Regions from separate parts of the Bacillus sp. JJ1566 genome, predicted to be linked through region 2. Evidence: predicted binding sites of a transcription regulator. Region 2 holds the regulator's gene; each other region holds the start of a gene.
What was found. The regulator Rex, encoded in region 2, represses fermentation and respiration genes when NADH is low (regulators of the CRP and FNR family bind a similar motif). The targets are predictions, from matches to a motif close to TTGTGAAATATTTCACAA.
Positions count from the first base shown of each region.

Region 1: V7112_RS00050 (AtpZ/AtpI family protein) is a predicted target of Rex. The motif match lies at 3,432-3,449, and genes of this name have one in related genera.
Region 3: pflB (formate C-acetyltransferase) is a predicted target of Rex. The motif match lies at 3,019-3,036, and genes of this name have one in related genera.
Region 4: V7112_RS11160 (cytochrome c oxidase subunit 2A) is a predicted target of Rex. The motif match lies at 3,086-3,103, and genes of this name have one in related genera.

Region 1 covers NZ_JBALOP010000001.1:6,050-11,180, reverse strand. Annotated here, with positions in the region: gene upp (uracil phosphoribosyltransferase) at 97-726, shown strand; gene V7112_RS00055 (S8 family serine peptidase) at 923-3,160, shown strand; gene V7112_RS00050 (AtpZ/AtpI family protein) at 3,526-3,747, shown strand; gene V7112_RS00045 (ATP synthase subunit I) at 3,754-4,122, shown strand; gene atpB (F0F1 ATP synthase subunit A) at 4,180-4,914, shown strand; gene atpE (F0F1 ATP synthase subunit C) at 5,004-5,131, shown strand, end outside.
Region 2 covers NZ_JBALOP010000073.1:39,592-44,722, forward strand. Annotated here, with positions in the region: gene V7112_RS22770 (CPBP family intramembrane glutamic endopeptidase) at 1-101, shown strand, start outside; gene V7112_RS22775 (YdiK family protein) at 105-314, shown strand; gene tatC (twin-arginine translocase subunit TatC) at 355-1,104, opposite strand; gene V7112_RS22785 (twin-arginine translocase TatA/TatE family subunit) at 1,121-1,312, opposite strand; gene V7112_RS22790 (redox-sensing transcriptional repressor Rex) at 1,348-1,989, opposite strand; gene moaC (cyclic pyranopterin monophosphate synthase MoaC) at 1,992-2,483, opposite strand; gene V7112_RS22800 (ABC transporter ATP-binding protein) at 2,617-4,551, shown strand; gene tsaD (tRNA (adenosine(37)-N6)-threonylcarbamoyltransferase complex transferase subunit TsaD) at 4,817-5,131, opposite strand, start outside.
Region 3 covers NZ_JBALOP010000039.1:72,593-77,723, reverse strand. Annotated here, with positions in the region: gene pflA (pyruvate formate-lyase-activating protein) at 1-655, opposite strand, end outside; gene pflB (formate C-acetyltransferase) at 676-2,904, opposite strand; gene V7112_RS15325 (Ldh family oxidoreductase) at 3,502-4,560, opposite strand; gene V7112_RS15320 (Rieske (2Fe-2S) protein) at 4,619-4,975, opposite strand; gene V7112_RS15315 (amidohydrolase family protein) at 4,996-5,131, opposite strand, start outside.
Region 4 covers NZ_JBALOP010000025.1:104,769-109,899, forward strand. Annotated here, with positions in the region: gene V7112_RS11145 (carboxypeptidase M32) at 1-574, shown strand, start outside; gene V7112_RS11150 (b(o/a)3-type cytochrome-c oxidase subunit 1) at 618-2,270, opposite strand; gene V7112_RS11155 (cytochrome c oxidase subunit II) at 2,270-2,740, opposite strand; gene V7112_RS11160 (cytochrome c oxidase subunit 2A) at 2,852-3,007, opposite strand; gene V7112_RS11165 (PRK06851 family protein) at 3,569-4,648, shown strand; gene V7112_RS11170 (type III polyketide synthase) at 4,863-5,131, shown strand, end outside.

The DNA of each region.
Region 1 (5,131 bases), on a different contig from region 2:
AAATTTATTGAAGTGTTAAAAATGCAGTTCGTGGTGTTATTTTTGCATCTGATGGAAAATCTAAAAGAAGCATACTTAAAAAAGGAGAGATGAACGATGGGGAAAGTGTACGTTTTTGATCACCCACTAATTCAGCACAAGCTTACATACATACGCGATAAAAACACAGGTACAAAGGAATTCCGTGAATTGGTAGATGAAGTAGCGAGCCTAATGGCGTTTGAAATTACTCGTGATATGTCGCTTGAGGACTTAGAGGTAGAAACTCCTGTTGCTAAGGCGAGTTCAAAAGTTTTATCTGGGAAAAAGATTGGGATTGTGCCAATTCTTCGTGCTGGTCTAGGCATGGTGGACGGAATTTTAAACTTGATCCCTGCTGCCAAGGTTGGCCATGTTGGGCTATATCGTGATCCTGAAACACTACAGCCAGTAGAGTATTATTTTAAAATGCCTTCTGATATTAAAGAGCGTGAATTCATCGTCGTGGACCCGATGCTTGCTACAGGTGGTTCAGCGGTTGAAGCAATCAACGCGATGAAAAAACGGGGCGCGACAAATATTAAGTTTATGTGTCTTGTTGCTGCACCGGAGGGTGTTGAAGCAATGAAAAATGCCCATCCAGATGTAGATATCTATATTGCGGCACTTGATGAGAAGCTAAACGACCATGGCTATATTGTTCCAGGTCTTGGTGACGCGGGAGACCGATTATTCGGAACGAAATAATCAGAAATGCGGAGGCGCCTTGCCCAGATACGGAAAAACTGGCCGACTAAGTTCATCACGTCCTGTGCGTCAAGACTTCGACGAAGAGGCACTCTTTGCCAGTTGAAGTTTTCAATTTTCTAGGCGCTGCATCTAGACAAAATATTAATATTCGACCACCTTTTGAGAAATGCTATCTCAAAGAGGTGGTTTTTTTGTGAGAATCTTACTTGCGATTTGTATGTGTACGATCTTGCTATTTTCAAGCAATCCTGCCCATGCACACCGTTTTCCGAACAGGCCGCCACTGCCTAAAGTGGATATGAATGAAATCGTGCATGAAATTATCATTGCAGACAAAAATCAAATTCAATCATTAATAGAGAGAACAAAGACAAACTATTCCTCCATCAAAATTAACCACATTTACAAGCATGTGTTTCCGGGTTTTTCAGTAACAGGGGTAAGACATGATATTCAAAAATTAAAAACGGAATTTGGGATTCAACAAAGTTTCCCGGTGGCTACCTATCAAGCTTTTGTTGGTGAGAGTGTGCCATTTATTGGTGGGGATGAGATTCGCAGTCATTTTGATAAAAAGGATCATCGCTTAACTGGTAAGGGCGTCAAGGTTGGGGTAATCGATACAGGCGTGGATTACACACATCCGGACCTTAGGCGAAATTATAAAGGTGGCTATGATCTCGTTGATGGTGATGACGACCCAATGGAGACAAGGGGAGTGGAAGGGCGTAACACCTCGCATGGAACCCATGTTGCGGGGATTATTGCGGCGAATGGAAAAATCAAAGGGGTCGCGCCTGAGGCTGATATCGTGGGCTACCGTGCACTTGGCCCAGGGGGAATGGGTACTTCCGAACAGGTGATTGCGGCCATCGACAAAGCAATCGAGGATAAAGTCGATGTTATTAATCTTTCGCTTGGCAACACCATCAATGGACCAGACTGGCCGACAAGTCTTGCATTAGATAAAGCGACTGAAAAAGGGATTGTTGCGGTAACTTCCAGTGGAAACTCGGGGCCAAAGGTCTGGACGGTTGGTTCCCCAGGTACGTCATCAAAAGCGATATCTGTTGGCGCATCGACACCACCAATGACCTTACCTTATATAACGGTAGGGTTTGCAGAACGGAAAATACAGCTTATACCACTGCAAGGCTCAATTCCATGGAATCTACAAAGGAAAAATGAAATCATTGATGCGGGAATTGGGACAGAAAAAACATTCCCAAAGGCGAAAAACAAAATTGTCTTAATGGAACGAGGTCAAATCACATTTACAGAAAAAGCAATTCGAGCATTGGAGGCAGAAGCGATTGCAGTTTTAATCTATAACAACACGGAAGGAGGATTCTCTGGGGCACTGGATCAGGAGCTTTCAATCCCGGTTGCGTCGCTTTCAAAAGCCGACGGAAAGTGGCTTAAAAAACAAATTAAGTCACAAAACAATATTGTTAAAACTTCTTTTCAGCAAATAAAAGACACGATTGCATCATTTAGTTCACGTGGACCTGTTACACACACATGGGCAATTAAGCCTGATGTGGTAGCGCCAGGGGTCGCGATTGATAGTACGATCCCAAACGGTTATGAGGAAATGCAAGGGACAAGTATGGCGGCACCACATGTGGCTGGGGCAAGTGCGATTTTAAAACAGGCACACCCTGATTGGACACCCGAACAAATTAAAGCCGCGCTTATGAATACGGCACTCCTTTTAGAAAAAGGGGATGGAACCTTATACAAGCCATATGAACAAGGAGCAGGCAGAATCCAACTTCATGAAGCCATCCACTCGGAAACACTCATCTATCCGGGCTCATTTTCAGCTGGAATGCTATTTCATCAGGATAACCGTACTGAAAAAAGGATAAAAATAACGGTGGATAATCAGTCTAATGAAGAAAAGAAGTATTCCTTTGAAGTGCCAAAAAACATAAAAGGTATCCAATGGGACTTGCCACTTCCTTTTACTGTAAAACCGAAGCAAAAACATGTGGTCACAATCGGAATGGATATCACACCAAGTACTATTGGTGCTGGGCTACACTATGGGAATTTATTTTTAAAAGAAGGGAAAAATCGATACCATCTTCCATATATGTATGTAATCGAAGAACCTGACTATCCACGAATCATGGGCTTTCAATTTGGAAAAGGAGATAAGGAGGATGTGTTCCGGTATGAATTATATTTACCGGGTGGAGCAGATGAATATGGAATTGTTCTCTATAATCCGGATAGTTTGAGGTTTGTAGCATTTTTGGATTGGGATCGAAATGTCGCGAGAGGATTAGTAGAGAAAGAAGTAAATCGGAAAGACAGGAACCTAAGTGGTACTTTCAAGGCGGTCATATTTGTTAGAAAAGCCGGCAAAGAGGATATACTTGAAACAGAAATCTCATTTGAGGATACAATGATAGGCGGCCACTGAGAATGGCGGAACATCGACTAATTACCGCCACATCCTGTGGTGAATGTGATGTCAGCGGTGCAAGCTGCCTAAATCTAATTATGACTTTTTTGTGAACAAAAATTGAACTTTTAAATTAGTACTACCTAAATAGGACTAATGAAAATCACGATTAAAACGCGTTTTGTAAGCGGATGTGGAACCCGTAGAAATCGCTTGTGAGAAGGTGAACTTTTTCCCGACAAACAATTGACATTGATAAGTGCCTATTGTATGCTTACAAAGGGTATGGATGAGAAGGTTTTCATATAGGAATTACTTGAAAAATTAAGTATTTTCTGACATGTCACAAACCTACTTTTGACACATTAAAGTGAGGTATGCTGATGCCTAAAAATGACAAGCATCCGTTACGAGCCTATGCGCTTATGTCTGGCATTCTATCTCAGTTAGTAGGATCAATTCTAGCAGGCATTTTCCTCGGTAGATGGATTGATCAAATGCTAAATACTGAACCACTTTTTTTAATTCTTGGCCTTCTACTAGGACTAGCAGCAGGAGTCTATGCAACACTTCGGCTAGTCAATCATTTTTTCTCAGGAGATTAACTTGATATGCAGGATCTATCCATAGCGTTTACGAGATATCGTAAATACATATTCTACTTACTGGCAATCTATGTACTTGGCTGGGGATTCACTGCATATAAATCGGTCTTCCTAGGATTAATACTAGGTACACTAGGAAGTTTGTGGATTCTATTTACATTGGCTCGAAAAAACAAGCAATTTACAAAAGCTTATGAAGAGGGACGAACCGTCCGCTCACTTGGAACAATGTCCAGAATGGCAGTTGCTGGTTTAGCTGTATTGGTCGTGATGGAATATCCAGAAAAGTTTCACTTAGGCAGTATGATTATTGGATTAATGACAGCTTACTTTGTCATTATGATAGATTTCTTTTTTCAAAAACTTCAAAAATAGACTAAAGCACGTGGCTTAGGCTTGTGCTAGACAATATGGGAAGAGAGGTGAATACTGTTGGGTCACGAAGCTCCTACGTTTAAACTGTTTGGACTTTGGTTTAATGGATCTAATATGCTAATGATCACAATCGCAAGTGTGATTGTATTCATTATTGCAGTTCTTGGAACACGTACCCTTGCAATGAAGCCAACCGGTGCTCAAAACTTTATGGAATGGGTCATGGACTTTGTTCGAGGAATTATTAAAAGTTCAATGGACTGGCAAACAGGCGGACGCTTCCAAATGCTAGGGATTACGTTACTAATGTATATCCTTGTATCAAACTTTCTAGGGTTGCCGTTTGCGATCATTTTTGGACATGAATTATGGTGGAAGTCACCAACTGCTGATCCAACGATTACGTTAACACTAGCAGTTATGGTTGTTGGTTTATCGCACTACTATGGAATAAAGATGAAGGGTGCTAGAGAATACGGTAAAGATTTCTTTAAACCTATGTCATTTATGTTCCCATTAAAAATTATCGAAGAATTTGCAAACACATTAACTCTCGGACTGCGTCTATTCGGTAACATCTACGCGGGTGAAATCCTACTTGGATTAATTGCTGGTATGGCAGTGAGTAGTTTTGAAGGTGGCATTCTTGGAGGAATTCTAGGTACAATCGGAGCCTTTATTCCGATGATTGCATGGCAAGGATTTAGTATCTTTGTTGGTGCTATCCAGGCTTACATCTTTACAATGTTAACAATGGTTTATATTTCTCACAAAGTGAGTACAGACCATTAAAAATAAACCTTGTCCAAAATGAGACTTTTTGGGCAAACAAAATTAATTATTATAAAATTTTTTTATACAATTAAAGGAGGACTATTTCAATGGGTTTATTAGCAGCAGCAATTGCAATTGGTTTAGCGGCACTAGGTGCTGGTATCGGTAACGGTCTTATCGTATCTCGTACAGTTGAGGGGATTGCTCGTCAACCGGAAGCACAAGGTAAACTTCA
Region 2 (5,131 bases):
ATTCTTTTGTTGTAGTAATGCAGACGATTTTTGCAGATGATATTGAAAGGATCATGAAGCAGGCCGAGAAGCTGCAACAGACATTTATTGGGGGCTTTTAATTTATGCGAAGAACTTCACCTTTTGCCATGGGCATCATTTACGCATTAATGGGAATATTATTTACTTATATTGCAATTAATAGTGCAACGGAGACGATTTGGAACTTTTCAACTATTCTTCTTGCAGTTGTAGCAACATTCGACTTTGCTGTGGCAATCCGAATGTTCTCCCTGCACTTCAAAATCAAAAAAGTGACAAACGTAAAAAAATAACCTCTGGACAGAGGTTATTTTTTATGTCTAGCTTCAGCGATTATTCCATACTATTAGCTGCCATCATTTCCGCTTTAAGCACCTTCCTGTAGGCACTTCTTGATACGAGAATACTGATCTCATATAAACCGAATAACGGAACGGTGACCATTAAATGAGAGACTAGCTCAGGAGGTGTGATTAAACCTCCAATTACTAGAAGGACAAAATACGCATATTTCCTTATTTTCGATAAGAACATCGGAGTGACAATTCCAAGCCTAGTTAAGAACATTACAACAACCGGTAGCTGAAACAAAAAGCCAAACGGTAAGGTTAGCTGTAACAGGAATTGAAAATACTCATTAATCCCGATTACCTGATTTATTTCAAGACGACCCGCTAACCGCGTCATAAAGTTCACAACAAATGGGAATAAAATAAAATAGGAAAATGAAACCCCTACTAAAAATAATCCTACCGAAATCGGAATATAACTCAACGTTACCTTTCTTTCCTTCTCATACAAGCCTGGACTAATAAAGGCCCAAAGCTGATACAGTAAAAAAGGAGAAGAGATAACAAACGCAATAATAAAGGCAAAATTCATATAAATTTTAATTGGATCTGTCATACGGAAAGCATTCATTGTCAGCTCTTTGGCTTCCTCAGCATTTTGCAAGTAAACAATTACCGGCTCAGCGAGAAAAAAACTCCCCAGTGCAACAATGAAGAAGAAAACGACTACATAAATCAGTCGTTTTCGCAGCTCACCAATATGATCATAGACGGACATTTCTCTTTCGTTCATCTGACTCATCCTATCATTACTTCACATCAGGAGTTTCATTCTTCTTAACATCATCATCGTCATCATCTGCTAAGCCTTTTGTTGCGTTTTTAAATTCACGCAATGTATTTCCTGCAGCTTTTCCTAATTGAGGTAACTTCTTAGGTCCGAAGATTAACAATGCTGCAAATACAATCAATAGAATACTACCAAATCCAAGATTTCCCATCATGAGCCACCTCCCAACAATTATAAAATCTATTTCTATTCTTCATTCGAATAATGCTTTAAAAAGTAAACAAGTGCTTGTAGCTCAACAGCTAGATCAATATGGTGAACCCGTATATGTTCGGGCACATTGATTCTTGCTGGAGTGAAATTAAGGATACCTTTGATCCCTTTATTCACCAGGCGGTCAGTAATTGACTGTGCTGCGCCAACCGGCACTGTTAAAATAGCAACCGTGACATCATCAGGCAATTCTTTTTCAAGATCATCTAAATGACACACCTTTACTCCGCCAATACTACTACCTACTTTATTATAATCCACATCAAACGCAAGCTCAATTTTTGTATTATTATTTTTTGAAAAATTATAATGTAAAAATGCAGTACCTAAGTTACCAACACCGATTAACGTAACCTTTGTTAACTCATCCTGATCAAGTGTCTTACTAAAAAAGGATAATAAATAATTGACATTATAGCCATACCCTTTTTTTCCCAATGCACCAAAATAGGAAAAATCGCGCCTAATCGTGGCTGAATCAACCTTTACCGCATCACTCAGCTCTGCAGATGATACCCTCTGCTTCCCCGAGGCATGCAAGTTTTTCAAAAACCGATAATAAAGTGGCAGCCTTTTGGCAGTTGCTTGTGGTATTTTTGATTGTTCCAGATTCATGTTTATTCCCCCGCTACTGGCCTTTTAAAATCTCCGTTCTTTCCACCTGTTTTTTCAGTTAAATAGGTTGGCCCAATCACCATGCCTTTATCAACCGCTTTACACATATCATACACAGTTAACGCACAAACCGATGCAGCCGTAAGGGCTTCCATCTCAACACCGGTGCTTCCCTTTGTTTTAACTGTTACAGTGATATGTAAAATATATTCACCTTGGGTCGTCCAACTAAAACGGATATCGACGCCTTTTAATGCCAATGGATGGCACATCGGGATTAGCTCTGATGTTTTTTTAGCTGCCATAATACCGGCAACCTGGGAAACAGCTAGAACATCCCCCTTGCTAATCTCATTCTTTATTATTTGCTCATAAATCAATTTATTTACAGTAATACTCGATTTTGCAATTGCTGTACGAACAGTATCAGATTTCTCTGTAATGTCGACCATTTTTGCCCGACCTTGCTCATTAAAATGGGTAAATGATGTCATATATGTACCCTCCCATAAACTATACACTATTTTACCACATCTGTCTTTGGAACATCTGTGAACATTATCATTGCAGTTGCTCTATTAAGATAATATAAGATACACTGTTGTTAGAAACAAGAGGTGAAATAGTATGATTTTACTACAAGTAAATCAGCTCAAAAAGTATTTTGCTGCTGATCTTATTTTATCCAATATAAAATTAGAAGTACAAACTCGCGACCGAATTGCTATTGTTGGCCGAAATGGTGCCGGAAAATCAACCTTATTAAAAATAATTGCTGGTCACATGTCCCATGATGGCGGTGAAATTATTAAGCCAAAAAGCGTCACTATTGATTACCTTGCACAGGACACTGGACTTGAATCAAATCTTACCATTTGGCAAGAAATGCTTACCGTCTTCGCATCTTTACAAAAACTAGAAAAAGACTTAAGAAAACTTGAAGTAAAAATGGGAGACCCATCTGTTTTTGAAAACCCAACTGATTATCAAAGGCTACTCGAAGAATATGATCAGCTCCAGGTCGATTTTAAAGAAAAGGGTGGCTATCAATATGAAGCCGATATTCGATCGATTCTACATGGCTTTCATTTTACAGACAAAGACTATGAAACCAAAATATCTAGCTTAAGTGGTGGTCAAAAGACGCGCTTAGCCCTTTGTAAACTATTACTAACAAAACCTGATTTATTGATTCTGGACGAGCCAACCAACCACCTCGATATTAGCACTCTTACCTGGCTTGAACAATATCTACAAGGCTATCCAGGTGCACTCTTAATTGTTTCTCATGACCGGTACTTCCTAGACAAAGTCGTCAACCAGGTCTATGAGATTTCGAGACACACAAGCACCAAATATGTCGGAAACTACAGCAACTATTTAAAATTAAAGGCTGAAAACTATGAGCTTGATCTAAAAAAATACGAAAAACAGCAGGAAGAAGTCGAAAGATTAAAAGACTTCATCGCGAAAAATCTAGTCAGAGCTTCCACAACAAAGCGCGCCCAAAGTAGACGAAAACAGCTTGATCGAATGGAGCTGATGGGCAGACCAGCTGGTGACGAAAAATCAGCTTCCTTCCGATTTGAAATCGAAAGACAAAGTGGAAATGACGTCTTAAGTGCTAAAGACATCTCAGTTTCCTATGAAAAGGATAAACCGATTATCACTAATATCAATTTCAATATTTATCGCGAAGACAGCATTGCGTTAGTGGGGCCAAACGGGATCGGAAAATCGACCCTATTAAAAGCAATTATCGATAAACTAGAGCATGTCAATGGAACAATTCGTTTTGGGTCGCATGTAACGGTTGGTTACTATGACCAACAACAAGCTGACCTAAACTCAAACAATCGTGTGTTAAATGAATTATGGGATGAATATCCACTTAAACCTGAAAAAGAAATCCGCACTGTTCTTGGGAATTTCCTTTTTTCCGGGGATGATGTGTTAAAAATCGTTTCAACCTTAAGTGGTGGCGAAAAAGCGAGACTTGCCCTTGCTAAGCTGATGATGGAGAAATCGAACTTCCTCATTCTTGACGAACCTACGAACCATCTAGACCTTGATAGTAAGGAAGTACTTGAAAACGCGCTAATTGATTATCCTGGGACCATTCTTTTTGTATCCCATGACCGGTACTTTATTAACCGAATCGCAACGAAAGTATTTGAGCTATCTCTAGATGGACTGACAGAATACCTTGGTGATTATGACTATTATCTTGAAAAAAAATTCGAAATGGAAGAATTGGCTCGACTTGAAGCACAAGAGAAAAAAGCTGATAAACGAGAAGTAATTCAAGAAAAAAACTCTTATGAACAAGAAAAGGAATTAAAGAAACAAGAGCGTCAACGAAAACGCAGAATTGAGGAAATCGAACTCGAGATATCCTCTCTTGAGGAAAAGACCGAAGAAAATGAACAGCTTCTTTGCGACCCAGAAGTCTACCAAAACCATGAAGAAGTACAACGAATTAATGAAGAAAATGAAAAAATTTCAACTAAGCTTGAAGCCCTAATGGAGGAATGGGAATCCCTCCATGAAATAAGTGGATAAACCTTTTCTCCTATCCACTTAAATAAGTTATCCCCATCTGAAAATCGATTTGGATGGGGATATTTTTGCACCATTTTCCACATTTTTTCGAGTTATGCACTGATTTATCCACACTATCCACATTTATCAACAGTGTTATCCACAGAAAATGTCCACAAATGCACATTAGTTATTTCAGTACTTTTTATAGGTTTTCCACAAATCCTGTGAACTTGTGGATTATTTATCAACAAAAAAGCCCTCTTATAGAATGAGGACTTTTTGACTACTTTTCGATATCTAAACCAGGATTTGCGTTTAATGCATAGGATGACCGTTTCCCTTTTTCATATAAGACACTTCCAACTGCCGCAATCATTGCAGCATTGTCTGTACAAAGCGAAAGGGGCGGAATAATGAGCTTTATTTCTGGCATCTCTGCAAATGCATGTTCTAAAGCTGCTCGCAATCCTTTATTTGCCGCAACTCCGCCAGCTAATAGAACTTGCTTTACTTGATATTCTTTCGCTGCTTTTACTGTCTTAGTTACTAACACATCAATAACACTTTCCTGAAAGCTTGCTGCCAGATTCTTTGGTTC
Region 3 (5,131 bases), on a different contig from region 2:
ATTCAAGGCCAAGGCTTTCCCATTTGTAAATTCCGAGCTTGTGATACGGAAGAACTTCAACCTTTTCCACATTTTTTAGGGTTCTTATAAACTCTGATAGTTCCGTAAGGTCCTCATCATTATCGCTTATCGTTGGAACTAACACATGCCGAATCCAAACGGGAACATTTTTATCTGATAAATACTGCGCAAAGTCTAAAATATGTTCGTTGCTCAAGCCGGTTAATTCCTTATGCTTCACTGGATCGATTTCCTTTATATCTAGTAAAATCAAATCGGTCAGGGTGAGCAATTCCTCTAAGCGCTCGATGAAATGTGGAGCACGAGTAAAGCATCCGCCAGAGCTATCGATTGTGGTGTGAATCCCAAGCTTCTTGCATTCTTTAAAAAGTTCAATTAAAAAATCGAGCTGGAGCAAGGGCTCACCACCACTAACGGTCACACCGCCTCCTGATGCTTGGAAAAAGGGGAGGTAGGTTTTGATATCATTCATAATCTCCGAAACACTCATTTCCTTCCCCATATTTAATTTCCAAGTATCAGGGTTATGGCAGAACTGGCAACGGAGCAAACACCCCTGAGTGAAAATGACATAACGTAGTCCTGGTCCATCAACTGTTCCACATGTTTCTATGGAATGAATGCGTCCGTTCATGCTTCCCGTCCTCCCTTTAGTTACATACTTTCATGGAATGTTCTATTTATAACATCAATTTGTTGTTCTCTTGTGAGTTTGATAAAATTCACGGCATATCCTGAAACACGAATCGTTAATTGCGGGTAAAGCTCTGGATGTTCCATTGCGTCCATTAATGTTTCGCGATCAAAGACGTTTACATTTAGATGGTGTCCTTTTTTCATTGCATATCCATCAAGTAAGCCTGCAAGGTTACTGATTCTTGCTTCTTCCTCTCTGCCTAAAGCCTTCGGTACAATTGAGAATGTATTAGAGATACCATCTAACGCGTACTCATATGGAAGCTTCGCAACAGAACTTAAGGATGCGAGTGTACCCTTTGTATCGCGGCCATGGAGTGGGTTTGCACCAGGTGCGAATGGCTCCCCAGCTTTACGACCATCAGGTGTGTTCCCTGTCTTTTTCCCGTACACGACATTAGATGTTATTGTTAAAATGGATTGAGTGTGAACAGAGTTGCGATATGTTTTATGTTTTTTGATTTTATTCATAAAACGTTTCACTAGCTCAACCGCGATTTCATCGACTTGATCATCATTATTACCGTATTTCGGGAAATCCCCTTCAATCTCGTAATCTACAACAATGCCATTCTCATCACGAATTGTTTTTACTTTTGCATGCTTGATGGCACTTAGTGAATCTGCAACAACGGATAGACCCGCGATTCCACATGCCATAGTGCGTAGAACTTCACGATCATGAAGCGCCATTTCCAAACGTTCGTAGCTGTATTTATCATGCATATAGTGAATGATGTTTAATGTGTTCACATAAAGGCCAGCAAGCCATTCAAGCATCACATCATACTTTTGAAGGACTTCCTCATAGTCCAAATACTCAGAAGTAATCGGTGCGTAGCTTGGACCCACTTGAATTTTCAGTTTTTCATCGATTCCGCCATTGATTGCGTAGATTAAAGCTTTTGCAAGGTTCGCTCTTGCTCCGAAAAACTGCATTTGTTTTCCGATTGCCATTGCGGATACGCAGCACGCGATACCATAATCGTCACCATACGTTTCTCGCATAATATCATCATTTTCATATTGAATTGAGCTTGTTTTGATAGACATTTTCGCACAATATTTTTTATAGTTTTCAGGTAGTTTCACAGACCAAAGAACAGTTAAGTTTGGCTCTGGTGCTGGTCCAAGATTGTCTAGTGTATGCAAGAAACGGAAAGAGTTTTTTGTAACTAATGGACGGCCATCAAGTGCTACACCGGCTAGTGATTCCGTCACCCAAGTTGGGTCTCCACTAAATAGTTCATTGTAATCCGGTGTTCTCGCAAACTTCACGAGTCGCAGTTTCATTACAAAATGGTCAACAATTTCCTGCGCTTCCTGCTCGGTTAAAACTTCGTTTGCTAGATCTCTTTCAATATAGATATCTAGGAATGTAGACACACGTCCTAGGCTCATTGCAGCTCCATTTTGTTCTTTTATCGCAGCTAAATAGGCAAAATATAGCCATTGAAATGCTTCCTTCGCATTTGTAGCTGGCTCTGAAATATCATAGCCATAGGAAACTGCAAGCTCCTTCAATTCCTGGAGGGCGCGAATTTGCTCGGAAAGCTCTTCCCTGTCACGAATGATGTCATCAGACATCGCGCCATTTCCAGTTTCAAGAAGGTCTTTCTTCTTATCTTCGATTAGACGATCTACGCCATAAAGGGCCAGCCTACGGTAATCGCCAATGATTCTTCCACGTCCATATGCATCAGGCAATCCAGTAATGATTCCTGCTTTTCTAGCAAGTTTCATTTCTGGTGTATAGGCATCGAACACACCTTGGTTATGCGTTTTTCGATACTCGGTAAATATCTTTACAATCTCCTCATCGATTTCAAAGCCGTAAGATTTTGCAGAATCGACCGCCATTCTAATACCACCAAACGGCTGAAGAGAACGTTTAAATGGTTTATCTGTTTGGAAACCAACCACTTTTTCCTTTTCCTGATCAAGGTAACCAGGTCCATGGGAAGTAATGGTAGATACAATTTTTGTATCCATATCAAGCACTCCACCATTTTCACGTTCTTGTTTCGTTAATTCCATGACCTGTTCCCAAAGAACATTCGTGCTTTTAGTTGGTCCTTCTAAAAATGCATCGTCCCCACTATATGGTGTAAAGTTTTCTACTATAAAGTCTCGTACATCGATTTCTTTTTGCCATTTTCCCTCTTTAAAACCAGTCCATGCTTTCATTATCAATGACCTCCATTACAAGGTTTTTACATATGTTTTTGATTAAGTTTCATTTGCTCACTACTGAACAAACTTCCTTACACCATCATCATATAACGAGTTCGGTTTATTGTCATGTGAAATACTTCACAAATTAACAGAGTTACCATTTTAGCCACAATTTCATCAATAATTGGTCAAAAATAATGGGACAGGGAAACCGAACTTGCTCTTCTTTATTAAGAAGATGGCAGCCCCTAGTGAGCGAAGAGCCTCCAAGTTCCTAAAAACAGGAGATTGATCATCCTCCAAAGTTACTGGAGTATCATCAATCTCCTAATTTCAGGAAAGTGGTGTACTTTCATTGCAGCTGGAGTACCCTAACTTCCCTAATTTCCGGAAAGCAATGTACTCCTTGTGCAACTGGAGCATCTCCACTCTCCTAATAACAGGAAAATAGCGACCTTCCAATTCACATCCTTCCCCCTTAAACCAAAAAAGAGCCACAAAAGTGACTCAAAAATTCTGCGAATATTTTAATTTGATAGTTTCAATGTCGTCCATTCTCAATATAAATGTATTATATTATTATAAATGTATTATATTATTATAAATGTATTATATTATTATATTCCCCTCAGTTAAAGGTGCTATATTCATTGAATTAGCCAGTTTTTCCAAGTCCTCAAGTACCCCATCTGATATAGGTATTCCTGATTTTAACCGCTTTTCCTCGACACCAAACTCAATTTCTCCAGGAAGATACAGTTGGGAAACTCCTGGGGCCTTTAGAGCATTTTTCACATATAATCCTAGTGTTTCACTTAAGTCTTTAAATGTGTTCACATCCATGAATGATGAGATATTTATTGCAATCATTAAATGCGATATGCTTTGTTTTTTAGTAGTATCGTACATACTTGGGATCATCTTTGAGAAATCGCCACCTGACAATACTCCAGTTAACAATTCTACCATTAGGGCCAACCCAAATCCTTTCGGTCCTCCTACTGGCAGGATAAACCCTCCATCTAAAACAGACGCTGGGTCAGTTGTTGGAATACCGTTTTTATCAGTACCCCACCCTTCAGGGATTTGGACGCCATTATTTTTAGCAAACAAAACTTTTCCAAGTGCCACATTCGATAAGGCCATGTCTAAAAGGAGAGGATTATTCCCACTTGATGGCGCCGCAATGGCTAGTGGATTGTTCCCCAATACCTTTTCAGCACCCCCAGTAGGAGGCATTAAAGGGGCGGTATTGCTCATGACAATAGCAATCATATCCTTTTGGGCAGCCTTCAATGCATAGTGAGCGGCAATTCCAAAATGGTTCGAATTTTTAACTGAAACGGCAGCAATCCCGTATTCGTTTGCTTTTTCGATAGTCATATCCATAGCTTTTGTTGCAACTACTTGGCCAGCTGAAAAATGTCCGTCAATGACCGCAGTCCCTTTGTTTTCTTTTTCCACAGTGATTTTGGACTCTTTTCTGATGAAACCTTTCTGCATCCGTTCAATATATATAGGTAGCCTCATTAGACCATGACTGTGTATCCCCCTTGAATCCGCTTCTATCATTGTTCTTGTAATTATATCAGCCTCTAGGGAGGGTACCCCCGCAGTCATTAGGACATTGTTCGAAAATTCATTGAGAGTTGATACTTTAAACTCCATATTTTATCCTTCTTTCTTTACAGATTACAAGGGGCAGTAAATAACTTCCCTGCCCTATTTATGCATTAATAAAAACCAAACCATCTTCAACTAATACTTCGTATGTTTTTACTTTAATTTTATCCGGTGCGAAAAGGGATTTGCCTGTCTTAATATCAAACTCCCAACTATGCCAAGGGCATCGTAAGACTTCTTTTTCCTTTTCAAAAATATATTCTCCTACTTCATTTGATGAGCATCCTTTGTCTATCATCCCATCGGAAAGACACGGACCTTTATGAGGGCAAACATCACGTAGAGCATATACTCCTCCATCCTCTGATCGGACAAGGACAATTCCTTTGCCATTTAAAGTAAAAGGATACTTTCCGTTCTTCTCAAGCTCACCTATACTACATACCTGGTATTTCATCATCTTCACCCTTCCTTCTCATCCTATAGCCCATAAAAATTACGAGCGTTCTCAAATAAGATTTTATTCTTAAGTGTTTCAGATACTCCACCTGGTATCGTCCTTTCTGGTGGATCGAAGTCCCAATGAGGATAGTCGGAGGCAAACATAATCATATCT
Region 4 (5,131 bases), on a different contig from region 2:
TTGGAAAAATAACTTTGAGTTATTAAAAGAATATGCAAGTGGTCAGTTTGAACATGTATCTGTAGATGAATTTTACCGAGCAATTAATGAGTCAAAGCCATCATTCATTCGAATTGAGGCAGATGAATTAACATATCCATTGCATATCATGGTGCGTTATGAAATTGAAAAGGGTCTGTTTAATGATGAGATTGAAGTGAAGGACCTACCAGAAATCTGGAATGCAAAATATGAAGAGTATTTAGGAATCCGTCCGGAAAATGATGCAAAAGGGGTATTACAGGATGTCCACTGGGCAGGTGGTAGCTTTGGTTATTTCCCTTCCTATGCACTAGGATACATGTATGCGGCTCAATTTAAGAATCGGATGGTAAAGGATCTTCCTAACTTTGATGAATTACTTGAAGAGGGGAACTTACTTCCTATTAGAGAATGGTTAACTGAACATATTCATAAGTATGGAAAACTTAAGAAACCACTAGAAATCATCAAGGACGTAACAGGTGAGGGATTAAACGCAAATTATTTAATCCAATACTTAGAAGAGAAATATAGTGAAATTTATAAACTATAAAATTAGAGCTGCGCAACGAATGTTGCGCAGCTCTTTTAGTTCATCATAGTAAATGTTTAAACGGTTTTGCTCCTGGTGGTGCATTTTGAATCATATCCACAAAAGGAATTGTATAAGCGATTAAGATTAATACAACTAATACACCAACCCAAAGTTTCCAGTTTTCAAGAAGCATTGGTGTTTTTTCTGCTTCTTCTGCTACTTCGCCAACAGGGAATTCTGTTTCCCCTTTTGGTGCGAAGAATGCAAGATTGATGAAGATGACAAGGATTAAGATAATCCCGATAAATAGAATCGAACCACCAATTGCTTGTGCAATTTGATAAGGAATCCATTCTGCAGCTTGCTCAGAACCTCCATATGTTGAGAACGCAGAACGTCTTGGTCCTCCTAGTAATCCTTGCAAGTGCATAGCGGTTGACATGAAAGTCATACCAATTGTCCATACGATTGTCTGAATGATTGCAAGCTTGTTCATTGCTTTTGTCATCACACGACCAGTTAAATGCGGAATTAACCAGTAGGCGATACCAAAGAAGGTTAATACAACAGTTGTTGCAGCAGTTAAGTGAAAGTGTCCTGTTACCCAAATGGTATTATGAATTACTTGGTTCATCTGGTGACTAGCATTGATTATTCCTCCTGCACCTGCAGGGATAAAGAATAACATCCCAACGAATGGTGCAAAGAAACGAGCATCTCCCCAAGGAAGCTTTTTAAACCAACCAAATAATCCTGTAGCACCTTTTGATCTTCCATATAATTCGAATGAGGCAAACAATGAGAATGCTGTCATTAATGACGGAATAATAACCATGAATGTTAGAACAACCTGTAAGAATTTCCAATTCGGATCAATCCCAGGTTCAGTTAACTGATGGTGAAATCCAACTGGAATTGAGAATAATAAGAACAATATAAATGATAATCTTGCAAGTGCATCTGAGAAAATTTTTCCTCCGATTACCTTTGGAATCACAACGTACCATGCCATATATGCTGGTAATAACCAGAAGTATACAAGTGGGTGACCAAAATACCAGAACAAGGTTCTACTAATAAGGACATCGATTGTTTCAACCCAACCAAATGACCATGGAATAAATTGAATAAGTACGGATGCAGCGACCCCAAGAGTTGCAACTAACCATAAAATCATTGTCATAACTGCCATGAAACTCAATAATGGTGTAACCTCACCAGGATTTGCTTTTTTCCATTTTCCAAAATGGGTAAACATTGCAAATCCACCAATCCAGCTACCAACTACAACAAGCGCCAGTCCAATATAAAAGAAAGGATGTGCTTGTAGGGGAGCATAGAATGTATAAAGAACAGATGCTTCACCTAATAGAATAGTAGTTGCTGTTGAAGCTGTACCAATTGTCATAGTCCAAAAACCAATCCAAGCAGTTGAACGCAGCTTCGGTGATAAGGTACCTGCTGTTTTACTTAAGCTAGCAAACAAGAATCCGATGATAAAAAATGTAGTAAGTACAAGTCCTAATAAAACTCCGTGAACTGTTAATAATTGATAATAGCCAATGCCAGCAGGTAATGTGAATTTTCCAGAACGGACAAGCGTCTGTAGTAATCCTGCAGTTCCTCCTAAAAGTAAAGCAGTGAAGGCTACATAAAAGTGTGCCATTGCTAATTTTGCATCTTTTTTGTCTACTTTAACGATTGAACTCGCCATTATTCAGTCACCTCAACTTTCGACATCATTAAGTGGTGTCCAGCTCCACAATATTCATTACATAACACTAAGAATTCACCAGTTTTTGAAAATGTCTGTGTATAGCTGCTGATATAACCTGGTTCAACCATCATATTGACGTTTGTACCAGCAATTGCAAAGCCGTGAACAACGTCTTTTGTGACAACATTAAATGTTACTTCTGCACCTTTAGGAATTTGGATGGTGTTAGGTGTGTAAGCAAATGCTTCAGCAACAAGGTTAAGCTCGTATTTATTACCTTCAATATGAACAAGTCCAGGATTATTAAATGGTGCTGTTTCAGTTACCTTTTCAGGATCAATTGTTTTAATACTACTTGCTGGCTGGTGGCCCATCGCAAAAGCGCCAATACCAACGACTATAAGGAATACGATAAGGATTCCGATTCCAAAAGTGAGCCATATTTTTTCAAATTTATGCAGATGCATGGCTTTTTCCCCTTTCAAATTTTCACATTCTTTTTCTGTCTGTTTTTTCATAAAATAATACAAGCCATTCCATTGAAAGACTTGCCTCGATTTCTTAGTAGAACAAAATGTTTACAATCTATCTAAGAACAAGAAATAGACACCAAGCCAAGATAAAATTAAGAAAAGTCCAAGTAAAAGTACAGATGTCAATGTTCCTTTTAAGGAAGTTCTTTCATCTTCAATTTTTGTTTTTTGGTTTGTCTTTGTAAGCTGTGTCTTTGCCATTCCTCACGACCCCCTTTAAGCGTTTATCAAAGGTTTTTACATTTTCATCATACAAAACAATTTGTTAAAATCTAGATGATTTTGAGCAATTCACAAATTGTTCATTCCTAATCTAATCACTATATTAATAGTGAAAACCTAGTAAAACAGTGATTTTTATCACATTTGGGTGGGGGAACATTTGAATAATTTGTGACAAAACTAATAACGGCTTTGCAAGCGGAAACATATATATATTAAAAAAGGATGTGTGTAGATGATCAGATATTATTGTTCAAGATGTCATACGCTTCTACTAAATAACAGAGAAAGATGTTTTAAATGCGGAAATGGCGTAATCACACAAATTGATATTAATGTTCAGAAGAATGATAAGAAGACCTCTTAATCACTATTTTCGGATAGTGGTTTTTTTGAAAATGCAGAAACAAACGGCTGATATACTGAGATAGTATCTTCCTTCGTAGCTAGGGTGTGAAATTTTACATTTTTAATCACAAAGATGGCACCTTCGCCATAGTCTAAGATAGGCGAATGTCTACAAGGAGGTATACAGTTTATATGGCAAAAGTGAAAAATTATTATGCAGGTACAAATTCTAGTGTTGGTTTTTACTCGTTGTATGATGAGGCATTGGAGGGCTTGGAAACTCTGTATATTTTAAAAGGAGGACCTGGAACAGGAAAATCCACCTTCATGAGAAAAATCGGGCTTGTATTTATGGATAAGGGCTATGATCTCGAATACTTACACTGTTCTTCAGATAATCACTCTATAGATGGAATCGTTATTCCCGAACGGAAATTAGGATTTGTAGACGGCACGGCACCACACGTGATAGAGCCTAGATACCCAGGAGTTGTCGAGAAAGTAATCGACCTTGGTCAGTATCGCAATGATGGATACTTAGAGCAATATAAGAATGAAATCATCGAACTAACAGATGATATCTCGAAGAACTTTGAAAATGCCTATAAAACCTTTGCAGAAGCAAAGAAGGTTCATTTAAAGCGTGAGGATATTTATGTCTCTTCGATGAGCTTTAAAAAGGCTGATGAGGTCCTTCAAACTTTAATTGATACGATTTTTAGCAAACCTTTTGAAGCAGAAGAACACCCAACAAAACGGAAGCGATTCTTTGGGGCTGCTACACCAAAGGGTGCGGTGAATTTTATCGATAATATTACCGAGGATTACGAAAAACGTTATATTATAAAAGGAAGACCGGGCAGCGGTAAATCAACATTAATGAAAAAGGTTGCAAAGCATGCTGAGCAGCATGGATTATCAGTCGAATACTTTCATTGTGCCTTTGATCCGAAAAGCATTGATATGATCATCATTCCAAAATTAGGCGTGTCAATCGTTGATGGAACGGCACCACATGTTGTCGACCCATTTCGTGAGCATGATGAAGTCGTCGATATGTTTGCACTATGTATGGACCCGAAAATTGAAAACACGTTCAAAAAGGAAATAGAAGAGTTAAATCTTGAATATAAAAATAAGATGACAATCGGTACGAACTTTTTAAGTGAAGCAAAACGACTTCACGACAAGCTTGAAGAATACTATAAAGCTGCAATGGATTTTGAAGAAATCGACAAAAAACGAGAGGAACTAGTGAAGACATTACTATAGAAGGAATGTCATTTGGAAACCAAAATTTTACTAGTGAATGTTTGAAAAGTTTGAGTTATACTATAAATGCACAACAACAAAACAACTCCTTTGAAACGTGAGCTTTCCCATTAGCGGGAAGGCTTTTTTTATACCCATTTTTCGCATTTGCATACATATTCTAAAATTGGAAAAAGTAACCTTAAGCTTTCCTTTAAAGAAAGGGTGACTTTCCATGCCTAAAGTGGTTTCGGTCGGTATTTGCAACCCACCAAATAAAATTGATCAAATGAAAACAACTGAATTTATAAAGGACCTCTTTTACGAGCATTTTCCAGATATCGATCGCCTCATCAAGGTATTTGCCAACAGTGAGATCGAGGAGCGATATTTCAGTGAATCTTTGGAATGGTATGGGAAAGAGCATAGTTTTGAGGAAAAAAACAATACATATATTGAAAGAGCTGTCACATTCGGTAAAGAAGCAATTCGCAATTGTTTAGA